DNA from 2 places in the Acinetobacter sp. 24-47-62 genome. Region 1 is predicted to be linked to the other one. Evidence: predicted binding sites of a transcription regulator. Region 1 holds the regulator's gene; the other holds the start of a gene.
What was found. Region 1 encodes PhoB, which activates phosphate uptake and scavenging genes when phosphate is short. Its sites were predicted from a motif close to TGTCATNAANCTGTCATAA; they were not measured.

Region 1 (17,077 bases):
GCTTATGACTGTACCATTCAACACAGTCCAACTTACACCTTCATAGCACATTGAAAAGAGAGATAAAATTACCAAAAGAGCAATTTTGTATACAAACTAGACGCTTAGTCTAACTTTTCACGACTGTGAGCTTTAAAAAAGAAAAACCAGATTTAACTTAGCATCAAATCTGGTTTACTTATTAAAATTTAATCTAATTAAGAGCTGATTGTGCGATCCGTCGAAGAGCTTTGAGCTTTGCCTTTCAAAATTTCAGTACGGATATTTTGTGCAAGTTCGGCACAGGCTTCGTTCATACCATTAATCATGAAAGCGTGACGTGTTAACACACTGGTTGGATTCGGCATCGGAACCAATTGATAGCATTCACCAATATGCTTTAACTGATCGTGGGTCAAATATAGCGCCATTTCTTTCGCAATCAGGTGATGTGTGAGTCTTTCCGCCGCTTGTACTGAGTCGAGTTGCATTGCTTCCACTGGCGCGGTTACAGCACAGCGCGTTTGTAATACGAACCGTTTATCCTCACGGTAACGTTTATAGAGTACTTCTGACAATAATTGAAACACCGAACCAATCATTAAGATGCAAGCAATCGAGTTATTCTTGAGTGAAGAAATACTGATGACAGCGCCTTGTTGATCAAAACTACGATTCACAACGATATCATCAACATTCAAATGATAATGCGCTGTACACAGTTCGATACTCTTATTTAAGAAAATTTGACATAAATTAAAATAAGGTAAAGAGACAGATTTGTTGACCGTATTAATTAATTGTTTCGGATCATAAAATTGGATATTCAGTGATAAAGCATCCTGATTTAACTGCAGAGTCGGTACTTTTGGCGTAATTGCAGCTTGTTCTTTATTTTGCTCTGGCGTATGAGGTTGTTTAGGCTGACTCTTTTCCAGTTCTAATGCTTCAGTGAGCAGTTTGATCTCATGACGTAAACGGGACTCATTATTTAATCTCGCAAGATATTCGCTACGAGTAGGGCGAGCAATGGCACGATAAGCCAACCATAATAAGCCATGAATAAAGAGTGACGAGAGGATCGCCAGCCATTGTGTTCTTAATATTTCACCGATACTTGATTTAACCAATGTGATTTCCACACTGCCAATTTTCTTTTCATTTTGTAGTGCATCTCGAACGAAGATTTCACCCTGACGCGTCTTAGACAAGCCTGCAGTCGCGAGAACTTGATCTCCTGTGCCAAGAATACGTATATATGCAACACTTGGATTCGTTGCATAGCGGTTGGCTAATAATGCAAGAGATACAGTATTGGCAGGTTCAAGTTCAGTTAAGCTATCTGCGACCAGTTGAGTCGTCATTAGCAAACCTTGGCTTGCACGGTTTTCATTTAATTGATGTGTCGTTGCAATAACCAATAAAAAGGTATGCAAGGCAAAACTTACAATCAGCAGGCTAGCAAATAGCCCTTGTCTAGGCGCATTCAACGTAAACTTCCAAAGAAAATTAATTCAATTTCGATTATGATTCTTACAATATTCGTAGCTCAGACCCGAGTCAATTCATGCGAGAAATCATTCTTATTTCATTTTTAGGACCTGACCAACCGAATCAGTTTACTCGATTGATGCAGGTGTTGTCCGTACATTCTTTGCAAATTTTAGATGTAGGACAAGCAGTTATCCATAACCAATTGACTCTCGGCATCGTGGTTGCTTCCGAAGACCAGACAGCAACGGCTTTGGCCATGAAAGATATTCTGATTTTAGCACACGATATTGGTCTTACTGTGCGCTTTAAACCGATCGATTCAGAAGATTATGAGCAATGGGTGAAAGAGGGTGGACGTACACGATATATCGTGACGGCATTGGCACCTGAACTTACCGCAGCACATTTGCAAGCAGTGACTAATATTGTTTCAAGTCAAGGGTTTAATATTGAAACAGTCACTCGTTTGTCTGGTCGCCCAACGTTGAATCATTTTGAAAATGAACCAAAACGTGCTTGTGTGCAATTTGGTTTGAGCGGTCAGATGTTAGATGCTGCAGCGATGCGAGCGGCATGTTTAAGTTTATCAAATGACCTTAGTGTCGATGTTGCAGTACAAGAAGACACGCCGTACCGTCGTAATCGTCGTTTAGTTTGCTTTGATATGGATTCAACGCTGATCGAACAAGAAGTGATTGATGAGCTTGCAATTGAAGCAGGTGTCGGTGCACAAGTCGCAGAAATTACTGAGCGTGCTATGCAAGGTGAGCTGGACTTTCAGAGCAGTTTCCGTGCGCGTGTGGCGCTACTGAAAGGTATGGATGCTTCTGTATTGCCTAAAATTGCAGAACGTTTAACGATTACTGAAGGTGCAGAACGTCTTATTTCAACCCTGAAATCTTTGGGTTATCGTACGGCTATTTTATCTGGTGGCTTCCAATACTTCGCTGAATATTTACAAGAAAAACTTGGGATTGATGAAGTTCATGCCAATATCTTGGATGTTCAAGATGGGCAGGTCACTGGCGAAGTTAAAGGGCATATTGTGGATGGCGCTCGTAAAGCATTTTTATTAGGCCAAATTGCGGATGAAATGGGCATTTCACTTGAGCAAACGATTGCAGTAGGTGATGGTGCGAATGATTTGCCAATGCTCTCTATAGCGGGCTTGGGCGTTGCATTCCGTGCTAAACCATTGGTGCGTCAAAATGCAAATCAAGCCATCTCAAGTGTTGGGTTGGATGGTGTTCTGTACCTGTTAGGTGTACATGATAAAGATTTAAGTCGAGCTTAAAATCAAAAAAAGCTTATTAAAAAGGCGACCAAATGGTCGCTTTTTTTTATCTAAGTGAATCATTCTTAGACAAATTTTAATCAGCTAAGTTCAGACGAAAAAACAGATGGTCATCATCGAAAAAAAGATGTTTTTGACAAAAAATTACGAGGTATTTTTTTGTAATGACACGCCAAGTTTGACTGATTCTGACTCTATGAAAAATGTCTAATCTTAAAAAATGTAATGACAAAAGAATGTTGCGACAATATGTGTCGCTTACAAAAGCATCAGGTCTTTTTTTCTGAAAAAAACTCACCATAATGCTTTCATAAACGCCAACAAGACCATTGAAGAAAGTGAAGCGTTATTTAATTTGTTGTGAAACACCATTAGGCAGTATTTGAAACATCTAAATTTTGACGGAGATTTTTATGGTCACTTTAACTTTTGCAACGATACTCGGATTTGCTCTGATCGCTCTAGCATTGGCGGCCGTATTCTTTTCACCTTATCGTCATTGGCTAGGGTTTATGTTGGCGGGTATGGTCTTCTGGGGTTTACTTGAAGGTATTCGTTATAGTGTCCAACACGTCTTTGACATGTCTTTGGCATATAGTTATTTAACAGCGATTAGCTTAGCCATGGTGGCTTTAACGGCTTTCTTACTTCGCGAAGATAGTCGTGCGCAAAAGGCTTTAGAAAATCGTCGTTATATTGAACATACTCCTGTATATGAGGACGATTAAATCCTACTCATGACAAATGATATGTAGACCAAAACTGCGTGGTAACAATTTTATATTTAAAGGTGTATCAAAATGATATACCTTTTTTTTGCCTATACGTTTTGTTAAACAAAGCTGCATTTCCTTACTTATAAGATATGCTAGGATGAATCAATTATTTTTGATATTAAAAAAACGGACTTAAATTGTCATGAAACTATCTTCAATACCTGTTGTGAAATTACCTATCGTTGATGCAAGCACAGATCCACTAGACCTTTTGGTGTTAGGTTTGGCGTTGCGTATGAAACAATTGTCACGTACGAGTCCAAAATTTATTGAGTTAATTCATGATCGTCAGTTCCGTATTCAAATAGGTACAGATCTAGGTGTTGCACGTCAGATTTTAGTCAACAATGGTCAGATTGATTCTGTTTCAGGTGATGCAGAGAAAGCAGATTTCGTACTTCAGTTTGCTGATAGCGAGCAAGGTGTTAAAACCCTGTTGAAAGGTGATCCAACTGCATTCATGACGGGTATGCAAAATGGCAGTATTAAAATGGAAGGTGATTTCAGCTTATTGGTATGGTTTAACCAAGTCGCTAAATTAATTCCACCAAAAATTCCTAAACCTGTAAAAGAAAAAATACAATTTGCTCGTCAATTTATTAAAGAAAAGACAGGTAAGTAATACAGCACCTAAATACGGACTTTTCTCGTTTTGATTCTAGAGATGAGTATTGAAATGCAAGAAAAAAAGCCCTCATCAGAGGGCTTTTCTAGTCATTCAACTTCAAGATTGAAGGTTACCGGACCATCATTGATGAGATGCACTTTCATATCCGCTGCAAAGATTCCGGTTTGTACATGTTCAAACTGAGATTTTGCGTATTCAACTAACTGTTCATACAGTTCTTTTGCTTCGAGAGGCGGCATTGCAGGGCCGAAGTCAGGACGCAAACCTTTTTGGGTTTGTGCCATCAGGGTAAATTGCGAGACTAATAATAATCCGCCTCCGACTTGGCTAAGATTCCAACCCATTTTTCCTTGGTCATCATCAAAAAAACGGTATTTTAAAATCTTATCGATGAGCTTCTTACCTTTTTCAAAGTTATCTTCTTTGCCAATACCAATAAAAACTAAAATCCCTTTTTCGATTTGACCAGTAATCTCACCATCCACAACGACTTTCGCTTCAAGGACGCGTTGGAGTAAAGCACGCATAATTCAACCAAGTTTGATGTTTTTTAATTCAAATGAATTGTATCAAATTGGAAAAAAGAAAAGGGATAAAGTCGTCATCTATCCTAATAAGTCATTGATAAAAAAATAATTAATCGGAGTATATACTTTTAATCTAATAAAGCGATTGAAATAATAAAAATTAACCTTTTTACCAATTTTGTTAAAGAAGGTAATTTACGCGTGCAGGAAAGGTAAATTTGAGAGAGAAAACGATGTTTAAGCGTTCAATGTTGGTTGCAATGCTTGCAACTGCGACAGCAGCATCAGCTGCACCATTAACAAAAGATAACGGCGCACCAGTGGGTGATAACCAAAACTCAATCACTGCAGGTCCAAATGGTTCTGTATTATTACAAGATGTACAGTTGATTCAAAAACTTCAACGTTTCGGTCGTGAGCGTATCCCCGAGCGTGTTGTACACGCACGTGGTACGGGAGCTTATGGTGAATTCGTTGCAACTAAAGATTTATCAGATCTTACTATTGCTTCACTTTTCAAAGCAGGTACGAAAACTCCAGTATTCTTACGCTTCTCTACAGTAATTCATGGTAAGCATTCTCCAGAAACTTTACGTGACCCACATGGCTTCGCAATTAAGTTTTATACTCAAGAAGGTAACTGGGATTTAGTTGGTAACCAAACGCCTGTATTCTTCATTCGTGATGCGATCAAGTTCCCAGACTTCATCCACGCAATGAAACCAAGCCCAATTGACAACGTTCAAGACGCTAATCGCGTATTTGACTTCTTGTCTAGCCAGCCATGGGCAACAAATATGTTGACTTATGTATATGGTAACCAAGGTGTTCCTACGAGCTACCGTGAACAAGACGGTTTCGGTGTACATGCATTTAAATTGTACAACGACAAAGGCGAATATAAATACGTTAAATTTAACTTCCGTTCTAAGCAAGGTGTTAAAGGTCTAAACGTTAAAGAAGCTGCTGAATTACAAGGTAAAGACTTCAACCACTTAACGAATGATCTTTATAAGAACATCAATGCGGGCAATTTCCCGAAATGGGATCTTTATATCCAAGTGTTGGATCCTAAAGATTTGAATAGCTTCGATTTCGATCCACTTGATCCAACTAAAATCTGGCCTACTGATTTAGTACCAGAAACAAAAGTGGGTACTTTGACATTAAATCGTATGCCGAAGAATTTCTTCCAAGAAACGGAACAAGTTGCTTTAGCACCAGGTAATTTAGTACCAGGTATCGAGCCATCAGAAGACCGCTTACTTCAAGGTCGTATCTTCTCTTACTCTGATACACAAATGTACCGTTTGGGTGCAAATCACCAGCAAATTCCAGTAAACCGCCCATTGGTAAATGTGAACAACAATAACCAAGATGGTTATATGAATGTTGGTGCAACTTCATCTAACGTGAACTATGAACCAAGCCGTATGGAGCCAAAACCATCTACAGCGAAAGCTCGTGCTGTTGAAACTCCACTTTCTGGTACGGTTCAGCAACGTGGTGTGAAGGAGCAAAACTTTAAGCAAGCGGGTGATTTATACCGTTCATACTCTGCTAAAGAGAAATCTGACCTCATTATGAACTTAGCAGCTGATCTTGGTAACGTAAAAGATTCAGAAACTAAACACATCATGTTGTCTTATTTCTATAAAGCAGATGCGGATTACGGCACACGTATGACTAAAGCTGTAAACGGTAACTTAGCGACTGTTAAAGCGAAAGCGGCAGCTTTAAAAGACTAATCAAGATTAGTCCTTGGATTGGTGATTAGGGTCTAAGGTGTCACCTCAAAAAAGTCCTGTAAAACTCAATTCCTTTCCTGCAACCCTAGGGGAGTTTTACAGGCATTCGTTATCGAATTTAAACTCAGGTGAGGGAAGAATGAAAAATATTGTATATAGTTTATTAATCGCTTTACTGAGTTTAAGTTCAGTAATGCTTCACGCTCAAACGACGTCTGTCAGTAGCTCACAACAATCAGATCAGAAAGAAGTGATTGACTTATTTTTTGCAGCAGCGAAAACAGGAAACAAAGAAGTTATTCATGAATTTTTGAAACATGGTTTTCCAGTCAATATTAAAAACCATGCTGGTTTTACACCATTAATGATGGCGACCTACTATGGTCATCAAGATATTGTAACGACTCTATTGGAAAACGGCGCAGACCGCTGTGCTCGTGATAATAAGGGTAATACAGCTTTGATGGGTGCTATCTTTAAGCTTGAATGGTCAATTGCCAAACAATTACGCCAGGTCGATTGTGATGCTCAAGCAAAACAGACAGGACACAAGACCACAGAAGAATTCGCAAAAGTTATTGGGCAAGATAAAGCATTGAAAGCTTTGACTGAGTCATATAGTCAAGACAATGCAAAAGAATAATCAGTTTAAGTTTTAGTAATTAGTCGAATAATCTTCGACAATTACTAAAACGAGCTATGAATCGCAACAAAATGTGCTTTAATGCAATAAGTTGCTAAAAACTGAAAAATAATATGTCTGCCATTATTCAATCCTTACTTGATACTGACTTGTATAAATTCACGATGCTACAAGTGGTATTACATCAATTTCCTCAAACGGATAGTGTCTATCAATTTCGTTGTCGTAACCTTGAAGATACAGCCTATCCACTCGTGGATATATTAGAGGAACTGAACGAACAGTTAGATTTACTGTGTCAGCTCAAATTTAAAGAAGATGAATTACAATATTTAAGAAGTTTACGCTTTATTAAAAGTGATTTTGTAGACTATTTAGAATTATTCCAACTTAAGCGCCGCTTTATTAAAGCCAGTATCGATGATCAAGGTCGTTTAGATATTCGTATCGAAGGACCTATGGTTCAAGCAATGATGTTTGAAATTTTTGTGCTTGCAATCGTCAATGAACTCTATTTTCGTCGTATTCGCGATGAGCAGGTATTGGCAGAAGGAGAGCGCCGTCTTAAAGCTAAAATTGAATTGTTGAAACACTATGAAAGTAGTCAACAACCCAATGATCCACCATTCCTTGTTTCCGATTTTGGAACACGCCGTCGCTATAGTTTTGACTGGCAGAAACATGTGGTGGAAGAGTTTAATAAGGCTGCACCACATATTTTTCGTGGCACAAGTAATGTTTTATTGGCAAAGCAGTTGGGTATTACACCCATTGGTACGATGGCGCATGAATTTTTACAAGCTTTCCAAGCACTTGATGTTCGCTTACGTGATTTCCAAAAAGCTGCACTTGAAACTTGGGTGCAGGAATATCGCGGAGATTTAGGCATTGCACTGACAGATGTTGTTGGTATGGATGCATTCCTAAGAGACTTTGATTTGTATTTTGCCAAATTGTTTGATGGTCTACGACATGACAGTGGTGATCCATATGAGTGGGGCGATAAAGCCTACGCACATTATAAAAAATTAAAAATTGACAGCAAAACTAAAATGCTCACTTTCAGTGATGGTCTAAACTTAGAGAAGGCATGGGATTTGCATCAATATTTTAAAGATCGTTTCCAAGTCAGTTTCGGGATTGGTACTAACCTCACCAATGATATGGGACAAACTGCTTTGAATATTGTTTTAAAGTTAGTCGAATGCAATGGTCAATCGGTAGCTAAACTCTCTGATAGTCCAGGAAAAACGATGACTGATAATGATACCTTCCTCGCATATTTGCGTCAGGTATTTGATGTTGAGTCTCCTTAATCATAATTTCCCTTTTCTGATTTTTTGCTAATACCATGCAAAAAATCAGAATAATTTTGAAAAAGTCTTGTGCTAAGATTTGAACAAGGCCAATAGAACTATTCAATAAATATGACCACTAACGCTTTTGATTTCGGTCTGCTCATTGAAGCAGAACAACTTGTTCCTCATTTAGGAAGTGAAAAGTTACGTATTGTTGATTTGACCCGAAGTTCGGTCTATGAGCAATTACATATTCCGCATGCTATACATCTGAAGCCAAAATTTTTAGTGCGCCAAGAGGAACAAACTACGGGTTTATTGCCTGATGATGAAGGGCTTCAGCAGCTAGTCCAGATATTAAACATATCACCTGAGCATCATGTCGTGGTCTATGATGATGAAGGTGGGGCATGGGCTGGTCGATTGATCTGGAATCTACACTGTATGGGTTTTTATAACACCAGTTTATTAAATGGTGGTATTCATGCATGGTTAGGCGCCAACTATCCTACGTCTTCAGAAGTTGAAGAGGTTCAGCCAGTCACATGTCTTTTTCAAGTTAAGACATCCAATGTTGATCAACACCGTATTGATTATTCAACTTTAATAAAAAAAATTGAAAATAAAACTTGCCAAGTATGGGACTGCCGAACGGCTGAGGAGTATACCGGGCAACGTCTCGCGGCACGTCGTGGTGGACATATTCCAACGGCTAGACATTTTGAGTGGAGTACTGCACTTAATCGTCAAAATCATTTAAAATTGCACCCCTTAGAACGCACGCAACAACGTTTAGAACAATTGGGCTTTCAATTTGATCAGCCAGTCGTCGTATATTGTCAGTCTCATCACCGTTCAGGTTTAGCTTACATTATTGGTCGATTACTGGGTTGGGATATCCAAGCTTATGATGGTGCGTGGAGCGAGTGGGGCAACCGCCTCGACAGTCCAATCATTACTGGAGAGTCACCTGAGTGAGTCTGACAAATTTAAAAAAGAAACTATTTATTCAAGCGCAGCAAATCGTCCCGCAACAAAAACTCAGCCGTTTGGTGGGTAAAGTCGCAGCTAGTGAAAACCCAGTATTAAAGAATGTTGTCATTCAAGCATTTAAAGCAAAATATGGCATTGATATGTCAATTGCTGAGCAACAAAATGCCTTGAAATTTAAATCCTTTAATGAGTTTTTCACTCGCTCTTTGAAAACAGGCGTTCGTTCAATTGATCCTAATCCTAAAAGTGTCGTGTCACCTGCAGACGGTGCAATTTCACAATTAGGTAAAATCAATGAGGGCGATATTTTTCAGGCAAAAGGTCAAAGCTTTTCAGTTGAAAAGTTAATTGGTGATCCTCAATTGGCAGCACCATTCAAAAATGGTGAATTTGCAACAGTGTACTTATCACCGCGTGATTATCATCGTGTGCATATGCCTTATTCTGGTACATTGACTGAAACTTTATATATTCCAGGTGAATTATTTTCAGTCAACCAAACTACAGCTGAAAATATTCCGGGTTTGTTTGCACGTAATGAACGAATGGTATGTTTATTCGATACTGATATTGGTCGTATGGCTGTTGTTTTAGTTGGCGCAATGATTGTTGCTGGAATTGAAACTGTTGCGACAGGTAAAGTAAAACCAACAGGTCGCTTAGAGCTGAACCATCATGCGATGAAACTTGAAAAAGGTGATGAGCTCGGACGTTTTTATTTGGGTTCAACGGCTGTAGTTTTGTTTGAGAAAGATAAAATGCAATGGGACCAAGCATTTAAGGCGAACTCAACTGTAGTAATGGGTGAAGCGTTGGGTCATCTTATTTGAGTATATCTTTTGAATAAGAAAAGCGCCTAAGGCGCTTTTTTTTATTCGTGCATTTTATACAAGCGTTCTTTGGGAAACACGGCAATAAATGTAGAGCCTTCGTTTTCTTTCGACTCGATTTCAATATGTGCGCCATGTTGCATAAGTACGTGCTTAACGATGGCAAGGCCTAAACCAGTACCACCTGTTTGACGACTGCGTGCACTATCCACACGATAAAAACGCTCAGTTAAACGCGGTAAGTGTTTTGGATCAATTCCAATACCAGTATCCTGAACAGAAAAATAGCCACGTTCTCCATCATCATGCCAGCCGATGGTGATGGTGCCACCTTTCGGGGTGTACTTTATGGCATTGGTAATTAAGTTGCTAAATGCACTCGCCAATTCCATATCTGAACCAATTAAGTCACAGTGGCTGTCTATATCAAGGTTAAGTGTATGACCATAATCAATATTGTAAGCTTGCGCATCATCAAACAGATGGTTCATTAAACTTGGCATTTCGATAATTTGATTTTTCGCAATTTGTTTTTCATTTTCTAAACGAGACAAAAGCAAAAGATCATTGACCAATGCATTCATGCGTTTAGTTTGCGATTGCATTTGTTCAAAGGCACGTTTCCAACGCGGATTGATATCTTCTTGATCTGTGAATGTTTCGATATACCCACTTAACACTGTGAGTGGTGTTCTTAATTCATGTGAAATATTGTCAACAAAATCTGAACGCATTTGCTCGAGATTTTTCATACGCGTAATGTCGTGCGCAACTAAGAGGCGACTTTCATTGCCAAAGCGAGTCAGTTTGATTTGCGCGTACTTATTATCATGGTTCACCAATTTAATTTTTACACCATCTGGTGCTTGATGGGTATTATGAAAATATTCAATAAAATCTGGCTGGCGAATAATCGTGAGCAGGTTGCGGCCACGATCAACAGCTTGAATGCCAAATAACTTTTCCGCAGCAGGATTCCACCATTCGATTTGATGGGAATCATCCGTAAGAATAATCGCTTCTGATAAAGCCACGAGAGAAGATTGAGTTCGATCGATCAGTCCAACCATTTCAGACTGAACAATACGTTCTTGGCGTTGAGCCCGATATACATTGAACAGTAATGCCCCCCAGATTCCATTTAAATTTGGTGGTACATCGTAAGGACGATTCGAAATCCAATCATTGACTAAATATAATGAGCGTAATTGGATACCAAAAAATATGAGACAGGCAATGCCTAAGCATATCCAAAGATAGCCAATCCCTAACCCGATACAGCCCGCAATAATCAGTAGAAATACCAGTAAACGTAAGTCTTGCTTGGCAAAAGTCCATAAACTGCTATATAGAAACTTTTGATGTTCACGTGCCAATTCTGGGACGGGGTAGGGTTCGTACATAAAATCTAAATTAACCTAAAGCAACATCAGCTCGTGTTGAAAAACGATAGCCAGTACCACGCACAGTTTGAACATAACGGTCTGCACCATAAGGTTCGAGCACCTTACGTAAGCGACGGATATGGACGTCGATGGTTCTGTCTTCAATATACACATTTCCACCCCATACCTGATCAAGTAATTGAGCACGGGTATAGGCACGTTCTGGATGAGTCATAAAGAATGCCAATAGACGATATTCTGTTGGCCCCATATCAAGAATATTTTGATTATAGCTGACACGTTGGCTTACTGGGTCAAGAATTAAGCCATTTGCATCAATGGTTTTTTCGCCATTTAACGCATTTGCACGTCTTAACACCGCTTTAATACGGGATACCAACTCACGTGTTGAAAATGGTTTCGTCATATAGTCATCTGCTCCAGCATCAAGACCTTGAACTTTATGGTCTTCTTCGCCACGCGCAGTCAACATAATGACTGGAATTTCGGAAAGTGTTTCATCACGCTTAAGGCGACGACACAAATCTACGCCACTCACGCCACCCGGTAACATCCAGTCGAGTAGGATAAGCGCTGGACGTTGATCAACAATCATTTGATGTGCTTGTTTCGCATCTTCTGCTTCCAAGCATTGAAAGCCTGCCATATCTAAAGAAGTATGGATCATTTCCCGAATTGGGAGCTCGTCGTCGACAATTAAAATGTAGTCATCTTTCACAACGCAATATCCTATGATGAACGGTGAACCGTTTTATATTTATGACAGGCTTATTACAAAGATTAATTATGACAGTATCATTGCAAGATGGAAATCGAAGTTAAATATAGCAATGTTTTGTGACAATTAGGCTGATATTTTGGCTCATTGATATTTATTAATTTGAAATTAAATCAATATCTTAAATTTACTTACGATTTGTCACAATTTCTTCATCTTAATTTGATGCTACTTTTTCATTAGATCATTCAATAGGGCGAGAAAAACGGTTTTACATGCCTGAACGACCTCAGCACGTGGAAGTTTAAAACCACCTACTACCCAGCGAACAGCAACTTGAGTGACATAGCCATTTAGACCAGTTGCAATCAAGGAGATCTCTTTTTCAGTGAGATGGGTATGTGGCATCATTAATGTGACAAAGGCATGAATCATTCGGTCGAAACGGCCCATTGTTTCTTGAATGGTTGCATGATTATGAAGTTCTTGGACGAGCATTGCATCAATATAAATAATCCGAGCGGTACGCGGATCATCTTCTAAAAAACTAAAGAACGCATTTAGACCTGCATCAATCATGTTTAGAGGCTCAGGAGAGGCTTTCATAATAGCTTGCATTAATGTTTGTTGAAGCTTCTCAATCAGTTCTAAAAAGATCGTTTGGAATAAGTTTTCACTTTTCTTAAAAGATTCATAAAAGTAACGTTCAGTTAATTTCGCTTGTGTGCAAATATCTTTAACGGTTACTGAGAAAAAACCATGAGTTCCATATGCTTCAATACCCGCTTCAATAAGTTTCTCACGGCGTGCTTGTTTGCGTTCAGTTAAGGACATCCCTTTAAATTGACGCTCTTTTGCGGGAGGCTTTTCAATCGCTTGCTCGTGTTCTGATGGAGTGAGGTTCTCTGGGTTCATAGCAATTCGAGTCTTTTTATAAAAGTGTTATGCTGCGGTCAGTATAGAGTACTGATCAGCTAAAGATACTAAATTGGCCTATAGTAACAATAAAAATGGTCGATAGTTACATTGACAATAATAATTGTCAAAATTATAGTGAACATGAATGACCCAGATCAACGCTGTGGTGCATAAAAATCAAAAAAAGGATTCACAATGAAAAATTTTAAAAACAAAGTGGCTGCAATCACAGGTGCAGGTTCTGGTATTGGTCAACAACTTGCGGTGTTACTGGCTAAGCAAGGTTGTCATTTGTCTTTAAGTGACGTAAATGAAAAGGGCTTAGCAGAAACAGTTGAACTGACGAAGAATGCAAATGTACGAGTCACAACCAAGAAAGTAGATGTTGCGAATCGTGACGAAGTTAAAGCATGGGCGGCTGAAACTGTACAGAATCATGGTTCAGTGAACATGATTTTCAACAATGCTGGGGTGGCATTAGGTTCGACCGTTGAAGGTGCAACATACGAAGAGTTGGAATGGATTGTTAATATTAACTTCTGGGGTGTTGTGTACGGCACCAAAGAATTCTTACCATATATTAAGAAAACAGGTGATGGACACATTATCAACATTTCAAGTCTATTCGGTTTAACTGCGCAACCAACTCAGTCTGCTTATAATGCAACTAAATTTGCTGTACGTGGTTTCACTGAATCTCTTCGTCAAGAGCTAGATATTGAAAATGTGGGTGTGAGCGCGCTTTGCGTACATCCAGGCGGCATTCGTACCAATATTGCGAAAGCTGCAAAAATGAATGACAGTTTAAAATCTTTGGGCATGAATCCACAGAAATCTGCACAGACATTTGATAAATTATTACGTTGTCCACCTGAAGAAGCAGCGCGTCAAATTCTAGAAGCAGTGCAAAAAGATCGCCGTCGTTTACTGATTGGTAACGATGCGAAAGTGATTGATTTAATGCAACGTGTGATGCCAACGGGCTATCAAAAAGTGACTGCATTTGCGACTAAAATGAGTAAACGTTTCGATTCTAAATAATTGTTAAAAAAACCCGCGTCATGCGGGTTTTTTATTTTCTTGATTTCTAATTTAAATCAGTACTTGAACAGTTTTCTTTTTCCAAACAAATTGATAATACAAACCTTGCATCACACATAAGCAAACGAAGGCCAAAGCATAAGCGTACCAGATTCCCGCCAGCCCCCACCATGCGCTAAATAGATAAGCTGCTGGGAGTTCTATACAGAGTATGGCTACAATATTGATGATCATTGGCATAGTCACAGTGCCACTTGCACGCATAATTGAGGCGAAAATAGCACTCGCGCCAAAAAATAAAATTGACCACAGCACAATAAACAATAATTGTTGCCCGAGTATCACGACTTTTTCATCTGTAATAAATAATGCCATGAGATATTTTGAGAACAAATAAGCCAAGATTACGAGCCCGCCTGTAAAGACAAAATTCATGCCCAGTGCTGTTTTAGTTACACGTGATAAAGAATCCGCTTTACCTGCACCAATCGCTTGAGCCCCAAAAATAGAAGCGGCAATTGCGATAGACAGAGCAGGGAATTGGATATAGTTCAAAACCTGATTGACTGCGCCATAAGCAGCTGTTGCTTCTGAACCATAGCGATTGACCAAGCCGACAATGACTAAACCTGCCACAGAAGTCGTGACCATTTGAATGCCAGTAGGAACGCCAAGCCTGAGAATAATTTTGCTTAGTTCAGGATTGTGGCGTACATGTTTACACATTGCTAAATCTGGACGTAATGGATGATTTTTTTTATTTAAATAAACGTACAGAAAAATAAGCACGGCCAGATAACCCACAATCGTGGCGATGGCAGGTGCAATGATACCCAATTGAGGAAATCCAAAATATCCAGCGATGAGAACAGGGGTAATAAAGAGCCCAATTAAACTGGTCATTCCCAAAGCGATGAGAGGTGTAATGCTATCACCGACACCACGTAAGATAGAGGTATAAATAATATAAATAAAAAGGAGTGGGCTACCTGCTAACATCCATTGAACATAAGGCAAAGATAAATGCATGACACTTGGGTCTGTGCCCAAGGCCTCAAGAATGTGGCGTGCAGATAGAACACCTAAAATGGCAATAATCGTCCCGCCGATCAATGTCATAAAAATAGTAGAGCCGACAACCGCTCTTACTTTTTCTAAATTTTGTGCTCCCCACGCTTGACCAACCAATACCGTCGAGCCAGCCGAAAGCCCAATTACGAAAGCCAAGAGACAGAACAAAATAGGGAAGAAGACGGAAACAGCAGCAATTGCTTGGACGCCCATCATTTGCCCGACGAAGATCGTATTAATTGTGCCTGATAAATTTTGCAGGATATTGGTTGCAATCAGCGGAACTAAAAAAACTAAAAAAACTTTCCAGAAACCAGGTTCATCAATCGGCCGTAAGGTTCTCGCCATATATAAGTCTTATCCATTATTGTTTTCTATATCAACGGATTGACCTTAACACCTTATCATTCAAATTGCTTTAGTAATAAAGTAATCCGTCTCGTCTCTTTTCGTTATTGTGATTGAACCTTCGTTAAAATTTCTCCTGCAAGATGCAAGGTTTCCTCTCGTTTTGCAAAACAGACCCGAACGAGCTTCAGATCTTGAGGTGGCTGTTGATAAAACACTGATATAGGAATCGCTACCAGTTTGTGTTGTTCTGCAAGATATTGGCACATTTCTATATCTGTGAGCTCAGGTCTTAGTGTACTGAAATCTAAGTTTTGAAAATAAGTTCCTGGTGACGGCAGATATTGAAATTTTGAATGTTGAATTCCATGGATGAATAAGTCACGTTTAGCTTGATAAAAATTGGGGAGATCTAAAATATGTTCAGGATGTTGTTCGATGAATTGATTAAGCGCGACTTGAATCGGATGGACACCACAGAAATTGGCAAATTGATAAATTTGACGAAATACTTTCATCAGTGCCTGAGGTGCAACGCAATATCCAGTTTTCCAACCAGTAACATGAAACGTTTTTCCGAATGAACCAATCACAAAACTACGATCTCGAAGTTCAGGAAAACTAAGCGCAGAATAATGTTGTTGACCATCAAACACTAAATGTTCATAGACCTCGTCAGAAAGTACACAAATGTTTTTATCCTGAATCAACTCGATCAGTTGTTGCCAATCTTGCTTGGACCAAATTGCACCTGAGGGATTATGTGGTGTATTTACAATGATTAATCGCGTTCGTTCATTTATTCGATCTTTCACCACATTCCAGTCAACATGGAAGTCTGGATGTACCAAGTTGATATGGATCGCTTGCGCCCCAGCGAGTTTCACTGCAGGTGCATAACTGTCATAAGCAGGATCGAAAATAATTACTTCATCTCCAGCATTTACAACAGCTTGAATCGCACACAAAATTGCAGTCGTTGCACCAGGTGTAATGGTAATTTCGCTGATCGGGTCTAAATGGACTTGGTCTCGTTGGCAGAATTGGGCTGCAATTTTTTGTCTTAAACTCAGCAGACCGTCACCAGGTGGATATTGGTTATAGCCTTGTTGTGTGGCTTGAGCTAAAGCTGCAATTAATTCAGGAGGAGGTGGAAAATCAGGAAAACCTTGAGAAAGATTTAACGCGTTCAACTTTTGGGCGAGTGCTGACATCACGCTAAAAATAGTGACACCTAAGTCTGGTAATTTAGATTCAATTTTAATCATGCTGGATAGTAATATTTAGCCCGTTTCTTCGTAGTTTAGCAGTTGAAATGCCTGCACTAAATACAAATATCTGCGACATATTCGTTTTAATTTTCAT
Region 2 (17,077 bases), on a different contig from region 1:
CATGATTTGAGAAACCCACAGTCGGTTGCCAATCCTGACATCGCCCTCAATCATCCATTAGACTTAATCATGCATGGTGCTAATCATGGTGGATTATGGCGTGTAGCATATCTCGCACGCACCGCCCTACCATTTGCCGCATTATATGGTTTTGCTGAAGAAAAACTCCCCTTGAAAAAACTTTTGTCTAAATTCCAAAAATAAGCGACATAAACAATTGATCATAAAAAAAGCGCTGATTGTTCAGCGCTTTTTTAGTCTTTAAGTATTTATTTCAATCAGGTGAACTGAAGGAACAACCAGAATAAACCACCTGACAAACAGATTGTTGCTGGCAGTGTGAAAATCCATGCTGATAAGATTGTGCGAACCATTTGGAAATTTAAGCCCGACTTATTCGCAACCATCGTACCTGCTACAGCAGAGTTTAAAACGTGTGTTGTTGACACTGGCATACCAAAGCCATCAGCAGTAGCAATCGTTGACATTGCAACTAACTCTGCAGACATCCCCTGACCATAAGTCATGTGTTGTTTACCAATACGCTCACCAACGGTAACAACAATACGTTTCCAGCCTACCATCGTCCCTAGACCTAATGCCAATGCAGTCGCAACTTTCACCCATGTTGGAATGTATTGCAGGAATGAATCTAAGTTATCACGGTAGTTGTCCACTGTTTTTTCTTGCGCTTCAGTCATGGCAGGTAAAGCTTCAGCTTTATCTAAACGCTTGAATGCAGTCGTGCTGAGGTACATATCATTACGGAATTCAGCCACTTGATCTTCAGGAACATCTTTAATGGATGTGTAGCTTCCTACTTTTTCACCTAAATGATCCGTTAAGCTTGCCAAAGCTGGCACAACCTCAGGTGTGATTTCTTTGGTTTGGATATATGACGTGATAATTTGACGCGCTTTTTCATCTGGAATATCTTGGTGATTTGGATAAATCAAATCTGCAGTTTGAGCAGATAACTGACCAAACGTTTGGATATGTTGTTGATCTAGACTCTTGTTTAAAGAGTATGCCAAAGGCACGATCCCGATCAGAATCAACATAATCAGACCCATACCTTTTTGACCATCATTTGAGCCGTGTGCAAAACTTACACCGGTACACGTGAAAATCAAAATGGCACGAATAAGTGGCGGCGGCGGTTTATTCCCTTCTGGTGGTTGGAATAATTCCACTTGTTTCTTAAAGATTTTTTTAACCAATAAGAACAATACAGCCGCAAATGCAAAACCGATTAATGGTGAGAATAAAAGTGCTTTACCCACTTTCATCACCTGTTCCATGTCTACACCTGACGCACCATTACCTGCGTTTAAGATGTAGTTCATGATGCCCACACCTAAAATTGAACCGATCAGTGTATGCGAGCTAGAAGCAGGGATACCGAGGAACCAAGTTCCTAAGTTCCATACGATTGCGGCAATCAACATGGCAAAGACCATGGCAAAACCAGCACCTGAACCGACGTTCATAATCAATTCAACAGGCAATAGCGCGATAATACCGTAGGCAACTGCACCACTTGCGACCATTACGCCAAGGAAGTTACAGAAGCCTGCCCACATTACAGCGACAGGTGCAGATAAAGCGTTGGTATAAATAACTGTTGCCACAGCATTGGCCGTGTCATGGAAACCGTTAACGAACTCGAAACCCAATGCGATAAACAATGCCGTGGCCAACATGATCACAGCATAAAGATTTAAAGCAGGCACATGAGATAAATCAGCAGCCAACTGAAAACCAATGTAAATCAAGGTTGAAACAATCAGTGTAAGGAACACTGGCATAAAGAATTTCGGCGTTGGCACGTGAACATTCGTCGACTGCATAGGCGTTGACGATTGTGCTGAATCTGAAACTGGAGTTTGATTAGAATTCATGCAAGCAGAGAAAGAGGATAAATATCCCCTCTATTGTTCAATTTAATTATTACAATTATATGACAAAGAGCTGTCATATAAGTCATCCAAACGACACTTATTTAAGAAAATTAAACTTTAAAAACAACCAATATTCAAAATTTAACAATAATAATCATATAGTTAATACAAAACCCTCATCTTTAATCTTTATTTCAATCGGTAATTAAATAGATGAAATAAAGATGACATCACTGTCACATTTGTTACAACGGCAGTTATTATTACATTAGATTATGACAACATGATGAAATATAGACAGTTTCAGTTTTGATAGATTGATCATCGTAGTTGATGGATGAAATTCATCCTTAATTTTTTGGGAATAGGTTCATAAATTTTTATTTATCAGAAAAGTGGACGTAACTCTGCTAAAATATTGCACCATTATTTGTGCAGATTTTTGTGAGAGTCATTTGATGTCTACCCTCGCCACCTTAAAAGCGCTTCTTGCCAAACGTATCCTGATTATTGATGGTGCAATGGGTACCATGATCCAACGCCACAAATTGGAAGAAGCTGATTACCGTGGTGAACGTTTTGAGGATTGGGCCTACGACCTTAAGGGTAATAACGACTTATTGGTTCTAACTCAACCACAGATTATTCAAGGCATTCATGAAGCTTATCTTGAAGCTGGTGCAGATATTATTGAAACCAACTCGTTCAATGGAACGCGTGTTTCAATGTCTGACTACCATATGGAAGATTTGGTTCCTGAAATTAACCGTGAAGCAGCTCGAATTGCCAAAGAAGCATGTAAAAAATACTCAACACCTGAAAAGCCACGTTTTGTCGCGGGCGTATTAGGACCAACGTCACGTACCACTTCAATTTCACCAAATGTAAATGATCCGGCATTCCGTAACATCACCTTTGATGAGTTAAAAGTTAACTATATAGAAGCTACTCAAGCATTAATTGAAGGTGGTGCAGACATCATCTTGATTGAAACGGTCTTCGATACCCTAAATGCCAAAGCTGCCATCTTTGCAGTGAAAGAAGTGTTTAAAGAAATTGGTTACGAACTGCCAATTATGATTTCGGGCACCATTACCGACGCATCTGGGCGTACACTCACAGGTCAAACCGCAGAAGCATTCTGGAACTCAATGCGCCATGCAGAGCCTTTATCGATTGGCTTTAACTGTGCACTGGGTGCAGATGCGATGCGTCCACACGTCAAAACAGTGTCTGACGTTGCGGATACTTTTGTTTCAGCGCATCCAAACGCTGGCTTACCAAATGCCTTCGGTGGTTATGATGAAACTCCTGAAGAAACTGCAGCATTTATTAAAGAATTTGCTGAAAGTGGCTTAATTAACATAACGGGTGGTTGTTGTGGTACGACGCCGGATCATATTCGTGCGATTGCGCAAGCAGTTGAAGGTATTACGCCGCGTCAAATCCCTGAAATTGAACCTGCATGTCGTTTAAGTGGTTTAGAGCCATTTAACATCACTAAAGATTCATTATTCGTCAACGTCGGTGAACGTACCAACGTGACAGGTTCTAAAAAATTCCTTCGTTTAATTAAAGAAGGTAACTTCACCGAAGCTTTAGATGTGGCACGTCAACAAGTTGAAGCCGGTGCACAGATCATCGACATCAACATGGATGAAGGTATGCTCGATTCGCAAGAAGCGATGGTGCATTTCCTGAATCTGATCGCATCTGAACCTGATATCTCTCGCGTGCCAATCATGCTCGATTCTTCGAAATGGGAAATCATCGAAGCAGGTTTAAAATGCGTCCAAGGTAAAGCGGTTGTTAACTCAATTTCCTTAAAAGAAGGTTATGACGAGTTTGTAGAACGTGCTCGCCTCTGCCGTCAATACGGTGCGGCAGTGATTGTCATGGCGTTTGATGAAAACGGTCAGGCGGATACTGCTGAACGTAAAAAAGAAATCTGTAAGCGTTCTTATGATGTCTTAGTCAACGAAGTGGGTTTCCCATCTGAAGATATTATTTTTGACCCGAACGTATTTGCGGTTGCAACTGGTATTGAAGAACACAACAACTACGGTGTGGACTTCATTGAAGCAACCGGTTGGATTAAGCAAAACCTTCCAAATGCCATGGTGTCTGGCGGTATCTCAAACGTATCGTTCTCATTCCGTGGTAATGAACCTGTTCGTGAAGCGATCCATGCGGTGTTCTTGTATCACGGTATTCAACAAGGCTTGACCATGGGTATTGTAAACGCAGGTCAGCTTGCAATTTATGATGACATTGATGCTGAGCTGAAAGAAGCCGTTGAAGATGTGGTGCTGAACCGTAACCAAGGTACTAGCGGTCAAGAAGCAACAGAAAAACTCCTTGCAGTGGCAGAAAAATACCGTGGTCAAGCGGGTGCGCAAAAAGCCGAAGAAAACCTTGAATGGCGTAATGAACCTGTAGAAAAACGTCTTGAATACGCGTTAGTTAAAGGTATTACGACTTATATTGATGAAGATACCGAAGAAGCACGTTTAAAATCAGCGCGTCCACTTGATGTTATCGAAGGTCCACTCATGGCAGGTATGAACGTGGTGGGTGACCTGTTCGGTGCCGGCAAAATGTTCTTACCACAAGTGGTGAAATCTGCACGTGTGATGAAACAAGCCGTGGCTTGGTTGAATCCGTTCATTGAAGCAGAAAAAACCCAAGGCGAAGCCAAAGGTAAAATCTTGCTTGCTACTGTTAAAGGCGACGTACACGACATCGGTAAAAACATCGTGGGTGTGGTACTTGGCTGTAACGGTTATGACATCGTTGACCTTGGCGTGATGGTACCGTGTGAGAAAATTCTACAAACAGCGATTGATGAAAAAGTTGACATCATCGGTTTGTCTGGTTTGATTACACCTTCATTAGATGAAATGGTTTTTGTTGCCAAAGAAATGCAACGTAAAGGTTTTAATATTCCATTGATGATTGGTGGTGCGACTACATCGAAAGCGCATACTGCCGTGAAAATTGCGCCGCAATATCACAATGATGGCGTGTACTACACTGCTGATGCCTCTCGTGCAGTCGGTGTTGCAACGCAACTTTTATCTGCTGATATGAAGCCGCAATTGGCAGCTGATTATGCAGCGGATTATGAAAAAATCCGTACACGTCTAGCGAATAAGCAACCGAAAGCTGCAAAACTGTCTTATGCTGAATCCGTTGAAAATGGTTTCAAAATTGACTTTGACAAGCATGCACCTGTAAAACCAAACTTCATTGGTTCTGAAACATTCACCAACTATCCTTTAGAAACTTTGGTGGAATACTTCGACTGGACACCATTCTTTATTTCTTGGAGTTTGGCGGGTAAATACCCGAAAATCCTTGAAGATGAAGTTGTGGGTGAAGCTGCACGTGATTTGTTTGAACAAGCACAAGCGATGCTCAAAGACATCATCGAAAATAAACGTTTCGATGCGCGCGCTACTTTCAGTCTTTACCCTGCCAACCGTGTTGCAGCAGACACTGTTGCGGTAACTGATGAAAATGGCAATGTGACGCATACCTTTGAGCATATTCGTCAGCAGTCTGACAAAGTCACAGGTAAAGCGAATTTCTCACTGGCTGACTTTGTAGCGCCGAAAGACGTGGCGCAAGATTATTTGGGTGGTTTCACTGTATCGATCTTTGGTGCGGAAGAACTTTCGCAAGAATACAAAGCAAAAGGCGATGACTATAACGCGATTATGGTTCAAGCCTTGGGTGACCGTTTTGCAGAAGCATTTGCAGAACACTTACACCAACGTATTCGTAAAGAGTTCTGGGGCTACCAACCGGATGAACAGCTTTCAAATGAAGAGTTGATCAAAGAGAAGTATGTGGGTATTCGTCCTGCACCGGGCTACCCTGCTTGTCCTGAACATTCTGAAAAAGCGCCGTTGTTTGATTGGTTAGGTACGACTGATAAGATCGGAACTTACTTAACCAGTAGCTTTGCAATGTGGCCGCCTTCATCAGTCAGTGGTTTCTACTACGCGAACCCTGAAACGGAATATTTTAACGTGGGTAAAATCTCTGGCGATCAGTTGGAAGATTATGCGAAGCGTAAAGGTTGGACGTTGGATGAGGCGAAACGTTGGTTAGCGCCGAATTTGGATGATTCTGTGGTTTAAGGATCTCGATAGTATAGAAAGAAGAATCCCCTCGAAATGAGGGGATTTTCTTTTATAATATTATCAACTTATAACTTTAAAGTACAAAAATATGGAAAACATAAAGCTTCATAAAATACTTGATGAGTATCTACATAAGATTATAGCCTTAAATGAAATTATTCCTTTTCAAATGAAATCAGCATTTGAAAGTTTTACTAATGCAAATGAAAGTCTGAATAAAACTGTAGAAGAATATGGTAAACCTATTACACATGAAGACGGAACTACTGGTTTTGAAATTAGTTTCAAACATGCTCGTTTAATAAACCGTATAAGTAAAAAGAGAAAACAAGCTCACTTAGCATTAGAAATATTACCACTATCATTTTTGGTAACCTTTGTTTCCGAATATGATTCATTCTTAGGACAATTAAATACCTATATTCTAAAAAATAAACCTGAATTACTTAAAGCGGAACAAAAAACAATAACATTTGAAGAATTGAGCACCTTAAATAGTATTGAAGAAGCTCGTGAAAAAATTATAAATCAGGAAGTTGAAAATTTATTAAGGGAAAGTCACTCAAAACAATTTGATTGGATGGAAAGTAAATATAATTTAACTCTAAAAACAGGGTTGGAATCGTGGCCATTTTTTATAGAACTTACTGAACGAAGAAACCTTTTTGTACATTGCAATGGATTAGTTTCTGAGCAATATTTGAAAAAATGTAGAGCAGCTAAATATCAACTAGATTCTGAAATTAAAGTAGGAAAAAAGCTTCATGCAAATAAAGAATATATAGAGCTTGTTTACAAAACACTTTTTGAAATTCCTGTGAAATTGACTCAAGTGCTATGGAGAAAACAATTTCCGAAAGATATGGAAAAAGCAGATGATAGTTTAAGTGATATTACATATGAATTATTAATTGATGAGAAATATGAATTAGCATCAATTTTATTAGATTTTGCATGCAATGTATTAAAAAAATGGAGCTCCGAGGGACAACGACTAGTTTTTGTTATAAATCGAGCTATTTCATATAAGTTTAGTGGCAAAGACTTTAATAAAATTCTTGATGCAGAAGATTGGTCTGCATGCAAAATATCATATCAGCTATGTGCAGCAGTGCTTAAAGAAGATTTTCAACTAGCAAAAAAATATATGGTCAAAGCTGGTAAATCTGAAGAAATAAGCGAGGTTTCTTTCCTAGAATGGCCATGTTTCAGAAATTTTCGTGAAACTGAACATTTCAATGAAGCCTTTATTGAAATCTTTAGTAAACAACCATCTTATATAGAAAGTATTAATGCAGAAACAGAAACAGAAACAGAAACAGAAACAGAAACAGAAACAGAAACAGAAACAGAAACAGAAACAGAAACAGAAACAGAAACAGAAACAGAAAATTGTACCTTAGTTCCACCAATTGAAAAGCATGCTTAAATCCCTCCTAACCTACCTTCTTTAAAAAGGGAGGAACGACAAGAATCCATAACAACTATCAAATTCGCGTGAAGTCCCCCTTTGCAAAAGAGGGACTTAGGAGGATTCTTTTCATCAATATATACATCAAAATCCGCCCCTTTTCTAACCACCCGCCCTCAAATCATCCGTTTTAACATTTTTAGATCAGCAAACCTTTCAACTTTAGTGAATAATTAATACTTATTAATAAAATTACCAAAAGTTTGATATTTCCATGAAAAAACTCATCAACCACCCTGAAAACTTGGTTGTCGACATGTGCAAAGGCTTTGTCTTGGCACACCCAGAACTCGCATTTACCGAGTCACACAAAATCATTTCAAGAAAAGAAAAACACAACAATGTTGCCCTGATCAGTGGTGGTGGTAGCGGGCACGAACCTGCACATGCGGGCTTTGTCGGTAAAGGCATGTTAGACGCTGCCGTATGCGGCGATGTCTTTGCATCTCCATCGCAAATTCAGGTCTATAAAGCATTACAACATGTCGCAACCGACAAAGGCGTATTAATGATCATCAAAAACTATTCTGGCGATATGATGAATTTCCAGAATGGTGCAGCCTTAGCAACTGAAGATGGCATCAAGGTCGACTACGTCAAAGTGGCAGATGATATTGCAGTCAAAGATAGTTTATATACCGTCGGACGTCGTGGTGTCGCAGGCACAATCTTTGTTCATAAGATTGCAGGCGCAGCAGCATCTAAAGGCTTAGAATTAGGTGAAGTTAAAACAGTCGCTCAAAAAGCGGCTGACAATGTCATCAGTTTAGGTTTTGCCTATAGCTCATGTACCGTTCCTGCTAAAGGCACACCAACCTTTACCCTCGCCGATGATGAAATGGAATACGGCGTGGGTATTCATGGTGAACCGGGCATCCGTCGTGAAAAAATCTTGCCAGCAAAAGAACTCGCACAACGTATGGTCGATGATCTGTTTTTAGATCGCCCAGACATGAAAGAAGTTGCAGTATTGATCAATGGCTTTGGTTCTACCCCAATGCAAGAACTGTATATATTTAATAATGATGTCTGCGAACACTTGGCACGTAAAGGTATCAAAATTTACCGTACCTTTGTCGGCAACTACATGACCAGTATCGACATGAATGGCGCATCCATTTCATTACTTGAATTGGATGATGAACTCAAAACATACTTAGATGCCGAAGCCAACACCCCTGCCTTAAAACTTGATGGTTCACCTGCTTTAGCCATTGAGTTTGCGATAAAAGATACGGCTACCCAACATCAAGGCAACAGCCAAGTTGAAACTGCAGCAGAACATGCTGAAATTCAAAATGAGCAATTCACCATTGAAAACATGCGCTATGTGGTCGATGTCATGGCTGCCTGTGTTATTAAAAATGAAGTGCCATTTTGTGAGTTAGACGCACACGCAGGCGATGGTGACTTCGGCATGAGTGTGGCTAAAGGCTTTAAACAACTCAAGAAAGAATGGCAAAGCTTGATCCAAGCACAGCAGATGGATGAATTCTTACTCAATAGCTCCATGATCATCATGGAACATTGTGGCGGTGCATCAGGTCCCATCTGGGGTTCTGCATTCCGTGCCGCAAGTAAAGCCATTCAAGGTAAAACCACGTTAAGCGTGGCGGATTTTGCCGATATGCTGCAAGCCGCAGTAAAAGGTATTCAAACCACAGGCGAACGTTCATTTGGACGTGGCGCTGTTGTCGGTGATAAAACGTTGATCGATGCTTTAGTCCCATGCGCAGATTCATGGTCTGCCAACACCGACAAAAGCTTTAAGGAAAACTTTATCTTAGGTGCTCAAGCTGCTGTTCAAGGCGCAGAATCGACTAAAGAGATTGTGGCCCGCATGGGTCGTGCAGGTACTGTCGGGGATCGTAGCTTAGGCTATCCTGATGCAGGTGCATATGGTTTAGGTGTGATTTTTACCGATATTGCTGATCATCTAAAATAACATCTAAACATGACATGAATGATTAATCTTTTATACAAAAAAGCCCTGATGATTCAGGGCTTTTTTGCTTTTTATTTTTTAAAACTTGACAATAATGCGCTGGTAATCGCCTGATTATGTGATGCCACACGAGACTTCTTCGCTTTCGCTGACTGGTCAGCTACACGTTGAATTTTGACTGCTTTTAATTTACCTTGATTTTCAACAACCTGAAATTTGACTCGGTCATTGCGTTTTGGCTCACCTTCATCTGCAGGAAAGTCAGAAATGTGGAAAAAAATATCCTCACCTGCACCACCAATAAAACCAAAACCTTTATCGGCATGATAAATTTTAATTTTTCCTTGCTGGACTTCAGACTTCATAACATTCCCAAAAAACGGTATACAATTTTCAATATTATACACGCATCTTAAAGTGCATCATCTTTGCTGATCACTTTAAATAATCATGCAAGTGCTGTTGGACAATGACGCGTTTGTGTCCTTTACTTTGTTGTTCCGATAACAATGATTCCGCATCTAAAACCACCACTTTGTGACCATCATCCTGTAGACGTTTCACACCTTCAAATAACATTCGAGCACCGACATCATGGATTAAGGTCAGATGTGTAAGATCAAGCACTACTTTATTTTTACCTACAGGCTCATTCTGTAACTCGCGCAAGAACATTTCAGTCTCTGTAAATTGTAAGACACCACGTAGCTCATATACCACCATGCCATCATCATACTCACGGCGACTTTGGATAATGGTTTGTGCTGAAGGGGTTCCCTCCATCAAATGTAATCCCATATCACTTGATAGACGTTCAAAGATTTCCACACCTCGAACACTGTTGCCATGGCTGTCTAATTTAGGCGAAAAAACCGCAATTCCAACCTGACCTGGTAAGACACCAATGATCCCCCCTGCCACACCACTTTTGGCAGGAATACCAACGGTGGTCAACCAATCTCCAGCTGCATCGTACATACCACACGTCATCATGACGCTAAGTACCTGACGACATACCTGACGATCTAAAATACATTTCCCCGTAACAGGATCTTTTCCACCATTCGCTAATACACTGCCCATTCGCGCTAAATCTTTCACGGAGACTTTAATCGCACACTGTTGAATATAACCATGAACAATCTGTTCTGGGTCTTCTTCTAGCACGCCGACGGTACGCAACATATATCCAATCGAAAGATTACGAAATGCTGTTTTGAGTTCAGATTGATAGACTTGCTCATCAAAGGTTAACTCACGCCCACACAGTTCACTCAAGAAACGTCGTAAATGTTCTGCACGAGAAACAGTCTTTTTATGAGGTAATAAAGAATGTGTCGTAATCGCACCCGAGTTAATCATTGGGTTCTTAGGAATCGATCGTTCTTTTTCTAATGAGATTTGATTAAATGCTTCCCCCGAAGGTTCAACACCAACTTTTTCTAATACCTGAGCCAAACCATGTTCTTGAATCGCTAATGCATAAGCAAATGGTTTAGACATTGATTGAATCGTGAACTCAACTTCATCATCCCCTGAAGAATAAATCGTACCATCAATGGTTGAAAGTGCTAAAGCGATACGATTTGGATTGGCAGCTGCCAGTTCTGGAATATAGTCAGCCAATGCTCCTTCGGTATTCGCATGACATTGGTCCAATACATGGGCAAGATAATCAGGTACAGGTGTCTTCATTTTTATTCTCTTGGTGATCAATGGAGATCCAAAATAAGATCTCAAATGTTAAATTCAGTTGTCGATATCGTGTCACATCTGACTTGATTACGGCCATTCTGCTTTGCAACATATAGTGCTCTATCCGCCGCACTATAAATCCTTTGCTTTACTTCGTCTGTGTGTAGATGTGGTAAATTTTGTGACATCGCCACGCCAAAGCTTGCCGTTATTTGAATAAAAGTATCTGAGCTAATCTCAATTTTTTCACTTTCGATCGTTTGACGGCAACGTTCTGCGATGATTAATGGTTCATCGATATCACCATCTGTCAGTACTAGAACAAACTCTTCACCACCGAGCCGTCCTACTATATCCTCTTCTCGTGTTTGCTGTTTTAAAACGAGAGCAATACGTTTAAGTACAAGATCACCAACATCATGACCATAATTGTCATTAATCTGCTTGAAGAAATCGAGATCTAAGATGATGAAAGCAAAGCTGCGATTTTGTTGAATTAACTTACTAGTAAACTGATTGATGTAACGACGGTTATAGAGGTTGGTTAACGCATCTTTCTGACTTAGTATTTCAATCTTACGCTCACGTCGTCTCCACTGCGACAAGATCAACTCAAAAAAAACTGCTGAGCACAACAGTATGGGTAAATATAGTACCGCCATACTTTTCAGCCAAAAAGGATTGGCATACAAATTAGATTGATTCAGTGCATCACTAAATAATGGTGCATAAGTCAGTTGACCATTGGCCGTCAGTACTGCCAACCACACGATAATACAAGCAATAATAAAAGAGACGCTATAGATGATGCGCTGTTCATATAACACAAAACCAATTAATACAATATTGACTGTTCCCGCCATCACCGCAGGACTATAAATCCCAACCGTGTATCCTGAAAAAATGACAATCAATCCATAAAATAAGGGGATTAAATAGCCCAAGATTCGGCGAGCAGTAGCATTTTTTCGAAGCACTAAAGCGATCGTCAGAAAACACGTGGTCAAAATCACTTGTAAACATGTGGTCCATGTCCGATGAGGATAATATTCTGGATCTAACCAAATTTGATATTCTGAATGGAAAGTTAGGTAGTACCACAACCAATGACCAATGAGCATCAACAGCCCAAATATAAGTAACAGAATCCCTTTATTAAAGTTGGACCAGTTAATAATAGAACGATCAGATTCTAACAAGACATATTTGATAGCTTGCAATAAACTGCGCTGTTGTTGTACTTCATTCTCTCGAGTCATCATCTAATTGTATTATCGAATATTCATATTTATTTTTATTAAAATTTGGATGTATTCAGCGATCATGTCAATGCGCTTTAAGCATTAAAAAGACTGCTTTATCGTTCAGATCAATTTATGGTATGGATTTGATGATCACTGACCAAAACAAAAGCATTGCTATAAAAAAAACCTAAGCGTATGTTTCTCTATAGTTAGTAGTACCAAAACCGAAATTTAATCATTCAACTAAGCTGGCTGATATAACTGTACCTGATTTCGTCCGCTTTCTTTGGCAATATATAAAGCGTGATCTGCACAATGCGTAATGACGTCTTGATCAGATAACTCATGGGATAGTGCAATACCAAAGCTTGCCGTCACATTTAACGAGGTTCCATCATCCAGCACAATCGGCTGCTGTGCAATTGCGTTACGGCAACGTTCTGCGATATCAACCGCTTGATCACGACTGAGATTGTCCAGAATTAATATAAATTCTTCACCGCCATAACGTCCAACCGTATCACCAATACGAACATGATATTCCAAACGCGTCGCCACCTGTTTCAGGACTTCATCTCCTGCTGCATGACCATATTGATCATTAATTTGTTTGAAATGATCCAAATCCAATAAGATCACAGCATAATCAGCACGATCCTGCTGAAAATGTGATAACACTTCATTGATCTGACGACGGTTATAAACGTTCGTCAGCGCATCAAATTTACTGCTGGTTTCGAATTGTTTTTCACGACTGCGCCATTGGGTGAGTAAAATCTCAAAGAATAAAACACTCATAAGTAAAATGGGCACGTAGAGCTGTACCATGCTCATGACCCAAAAATCATTTTGGTAAACGATACTTTTATTCAACTCATCACTAAACATAGGTGCATAACGAATTCGATCGATATGCGTCAAGTAACACGTTAATAACGTGTATATCGTAATTGGAATTGCAATCCCATAAATAATTTTACGGCTATAAAATACCAACCCGACCAATACAATACTGATGAACCCTGCCATTGTTGCAGGACTATAAATTCCAATCGAATACCCTGAATAAATCATGGTCATTCCAAAGAAACTAGGGGCAAAGTAAGCAATGAAGGTTTGAAACTTAGCGATATGCTGAAACTTGAAACAACTCCAAAACAGGACAAGATAAATCACGGAGGTCACCAACAATTGGGTAACACGTAATTCAAAATAGTCAGGATTTAACCACTGTGCTTTTTCAGGGGTATAAAAAGCCACAATTAACCAGCGAGCGACCTCAAGTTGGCTTAGAATTCCAAAAAAGAGGATAAGCCGTCCCTTTTTAAAATCACTCCAATTGATCAGCATATTTTGAGGATCAAGGATGTACGTATTGGCCATACGATACAATCGCTTAATCATATGTTGAATCTTCCTGATTAACTTCATTCTGTCCTTTTATCTTTTATATTGTCTTTTTAAGCAGCGTGAACTCGCTCTACAAACAAGATCCCATCAAGATGGTCAATTTCGTGTTGAATAATTCGTGCAGGGAATCCTGAAAAAGTCTCAGTAATTTCCTGTCCTTGCATATTACGATAACGGACACGGATTGATGAAGCTCGAGCTACTTCCGCACGTCGATTCTCTACACTTAAACATCCCTCTTCTCCTAAAACAACATGATCAGAACGCTCCAATATTTCAGGATTAATCATGTAAATAGGCTCCATCTCAGGCGCATCGGGATACCGTATATTGGGTTTTGAAGCGACGATAATAATCCTTTTAGAGACATAAACTTGTGGTGCAGCAATTCCGACACCATTGCGCTGTTGCATCGTAAAATTCATTGCTTCAACCAGATGCGTTAACCAGCTACTACTAAACTCAAGTTCACTTACCGGCGATGCAACCAATTCAAGGATCACTTCACCTTTTTGAGCAACGGGTAGTATCGTCATAATACGTTCATCTCAATTATGATAAGAATTTGATCTTCATAATTTTTTAAATTTTAAATCAAATATTTGATTAATAGTCAACCAATCTTAAAGCATTTCAAGATGAAGTAAAACTGATTTAAATGACGAATTTGTGACCTGATAATTTTACGGCTCAAGTTTCACTTTTTTGTATGACATCAGCATCCTGAAGTTCGTAGTAGTGTCTAACCTGATTACGACCACGTTTTTTTGCCAGATATAATGCTTGATCTGCATGACGAATCACCGCTTCTTTATTTAAATTAAATTCAGAAATGGCTATACCAAAGCTTGCTGTCACTCTGATCGTCGTACGTTCATCGATATAAAAGAGCTCATTTTCAATTTCTTTGCGACACCGCTCTGCGACCTCCATCGCAGCTCTGAGGTTTTTATTCTGCAACAGCATCACAAACTCTTCACCACCAAATCGCCCGACAATATCTGTATCACGTATATTTTGACGTAGTACATTGGCAACACGCTTTAAGACGTTGTCTCCGATATCATGACCATAGTTATCATTAATACTCTTAAAATGATCAAGATCTAACAGAATGAGAGCAAATTTTCGTTCTTGTAATTGAATTTCATTGAGTTCTAAACCTATTTTTCGACGGTTATAAATCCCCGTAAGCGGGTCCATTTGACTCATTAAATTAATTTGTTTTTCTCGATTTCTCCATTGCGTCAACAAAATCTCAAACAATACAAAAGTCGCAAAAAAAATAGGCACGTAAAAATAAAGTTGTGAATAAACCCAGAATTCATTAAAGACCATGACTGAATAATTGAGCTGATCACTAAAGACCGGTGCGTAGGTCATATAACCCAATGCACTACTGACAATTGCAATGAGCATATATACAATGACTGGTAAAAAAAGCAGATATACAATCTTGCGTTCAAATAAAACCAGACCAACTGTTAAAATACTGATAAATCCCGCAACGGTAGCAGGACTACTGATACCAACCGAATAGCCACCATAAATAAAGCTTACGGAAAATACCAAAATAATAAAGTAAGGTAAATATTGTCTCACCCACTCTTTATGACGCCATATGACACAAGGAATAATCAGTAAGAACTGTAATACACAGCACAGCAACATCCGTGATAGGTGAAAATAATAATAATCAGGATTGAGCCAATGATGTAATGCAGGATGATGAAATGAAAATAAATACCATGCAATCCAGGTGATATGTGCAAGTCCGCCCAATACCATGACCAGAATACATTTATTTAAGTTACTCCAATTCATCAACACACTTTGATTCATAAATGAATGAAGTGTATAGGGGCGAAAAATTCGATTGAATAGTCTTAACATAATGAACTAACTCAATTGAAACAGCTCATCAAAATAAACTATATTTTCATTTAACTCTGTAATCATTAAATCTATTTCACCCCTACAAAATATAGTGAATAAAATCACATATTTTTTATTATAATTGCACTTATTATCACAATCTAACCTTAAGATTAGGATTTATCAAGGTTTTTTACCATTTATTCTATTTTTTTTTAAAGCTTTTTTTGCTTAAATCCAGCTAACGATACGCTCAAGCATTTTAATTTGACTCAGCTAAAAATTGCTAAGCACACTCCTAACTCTTAGAGATCGAGTTCTCGATAAATTACTTTAATTTCTTGTGCAATGTGAATACTGACTTGATGATGCAAATATTGAATCAAAATATCAAACTGCTCTGCACCATCGTCTAATCCAGTACAAAAATATTCAGTATGAGGAGGAAGCGTTTTTAACCACTGACTTTGATAAAAATCGGCAACGGATTCAAAATTAAGATAACGATGAGGATGCTGTTGTAATGATTTTACAAATTGCAGAAATCGAGCTTCCCAAAAGTGGATAATCATACATTTAAAGTCTACTGGTTAAATTCAATTTTATTGTTACGTCGATCTGCTTTATTTTGCAGATCGAATCATTCAAATCAATGTCCAAGGATGTAAATTTTTCAGAGTGAGTAGACGGTTTGCTGTTGAACTTGATATTTTTTCTTCCACTGAAGATAACCTAATAAGGCTAAAACAATAAATGCGCCATAAAGACCAGCCGTCAAGTATAGATCTTTATACATAAACATCATGACATAGATGATATCCACCGCGATCCAAGCAGGCCAAATTTCCAAATATCGTTTTGACGTCCAATATGTAATGAGCAGACTTAAACTTGCCAATTGAGCATCTAAATAAGGAATGGAAGCATCCGTAAAATAATCCAGACCTAAACCAAAAATAAGTCCTGCACACATCGTAAAAAACACATGTTTGATAATTCTCAACCCTTGAATACGATTGATGGCAAGTTGCTCTTGTTGTTTAAACTGAGCTTTCCATATCCACCACCCATACACACCTAAACCGATAAACACGCATTGCAATATCGTTTCACCATAGAGTTGATAATCATAAAATAACTTTGCATATAAGCCATAAGCCACGAGATTCACAGGCCAACACCAAATATTACGGCGAATAGTGAGGGTTACACCCAATACACTAATCAATACTGAAATAATTTCTAAAAGGCTCATACACTACGTAAAATGATCGTGGTTTATTTGATACGCCTATCCTAACGCATATTGAATGGCACCATACATGATTCTTAACGAACACGACTTAGCGCTGTTCAATTTGAACTGCACAGTTTTGACCTAACCATTA

Region 2: the regulator PhoB is predicted to act here: its motif matches at 2,175-2,193, upstream of AC1M87_RS12850 (inorganic phosphate transporter).

The regions. Positions count from the first base shown of each region.
Region 1 covers NZ_JBWYIN010000002.1:62,845-79,921, forward strand. The annotation lists gene AC1M87_RS01825 (hypothetical protein) at 198-1,469, opposite strand; gene serB (phosphoserine phosphatase SerB) at 1,547-2,767, shown strand; gene aciT (ciprofloxacin tolerance protein AciT) at 3,181-3,495, shown strand; gene AC1M87_RS01840 (SCP-2 sterol transfer family protein) at 3,686-4,165, shown strand; gene dtd (D-aminoacyl-tRNA deacylase) at 4,258-4,698, opposite strand; gene AC1M87_RS01850 (catalase) at 4,932-6,446, shown strand; gene AC1M87_RS01855 (ankyrin repeat domain-containing protein) at 6,640-7,089, shown strand; gene pncB (nicotinate phosphoribosyltransferase) at 7,203-8,405, shown strand; gene AC1M87_RS01865 (sulfurtransferase) at 8,517-9,365, shown strand; gene asd (archaetidylserine decarboxylase) at 9,362-10,210, shown strand; gene phoR (phosphate regulon sensor histidine kinase PhoR) at 10,252-11,613, opposite strand; gene phoB (phosphate regulon transcriptional regulator PhoB) at 11,624-12,334, opposite strand; gene AC1M87_RS01885 (TetR/AcrR family transcriptional regulator) at 12,563-13,249, opposite strand; gene AC1M87_RS01890 (SDR family NAD(P)-dependent oxidoreductase) at 13,448-14,293, shown strand; gene AC1M87_RS01895 (MATE family efflux transporter) at 14,345-15,712, opposite strand; gene AC1M87_RS01900 (methionine aminotransferase) at 15,817-16,980, opposite strand.
Region 2 covers NZ_JBWYIN010000016.1:44,443-61,519, forward strand. The annotation lists gene AC1M87_RS12845 (hypothetical protein) at 1-204, shown strand, start outside; gene AC1M87_RS12850 (inorganic phosphate transporter) at 279-1,901, opposite strand; gene metH (methionine synthase) at 2,360-6,046, shown strand; gene AC1M87_RS12860 (hypothetical protein) at 6,138-7,478, shown strand; gene dhaK (dihydroxyacetone kinase subunit DhaK) at 7,735-9,465, shown strand; gene AC1M87_RS12870 (cold shock domain-containing protein) at 9,537-9,830, opposite strand; gene AC1M87_RS12875 (glutaminase) at 9,901-11,160, opposite strand; gene AC1M87_RS12880 (GGDEF domain-containing protein) at 11,202-12,422, opposite strand; gene AC1M87_RS12885 (GGDEF domain-containing protein) at 12,648-13,808, opposite strand; gene def (peptide deformylase) at 13,865-14,353, opposite strand; gene AC1M87_RS12895 (GGDEF domain-containing protein) at 14,505-15,638, opposite strand; gene AC1M87_RS12900 (hypothetical protein) at 15,995-16,261, opposite strand; gene pnuC (nicotinamide riboside transporter PnuC) at 16,363-16,944, opposite strand.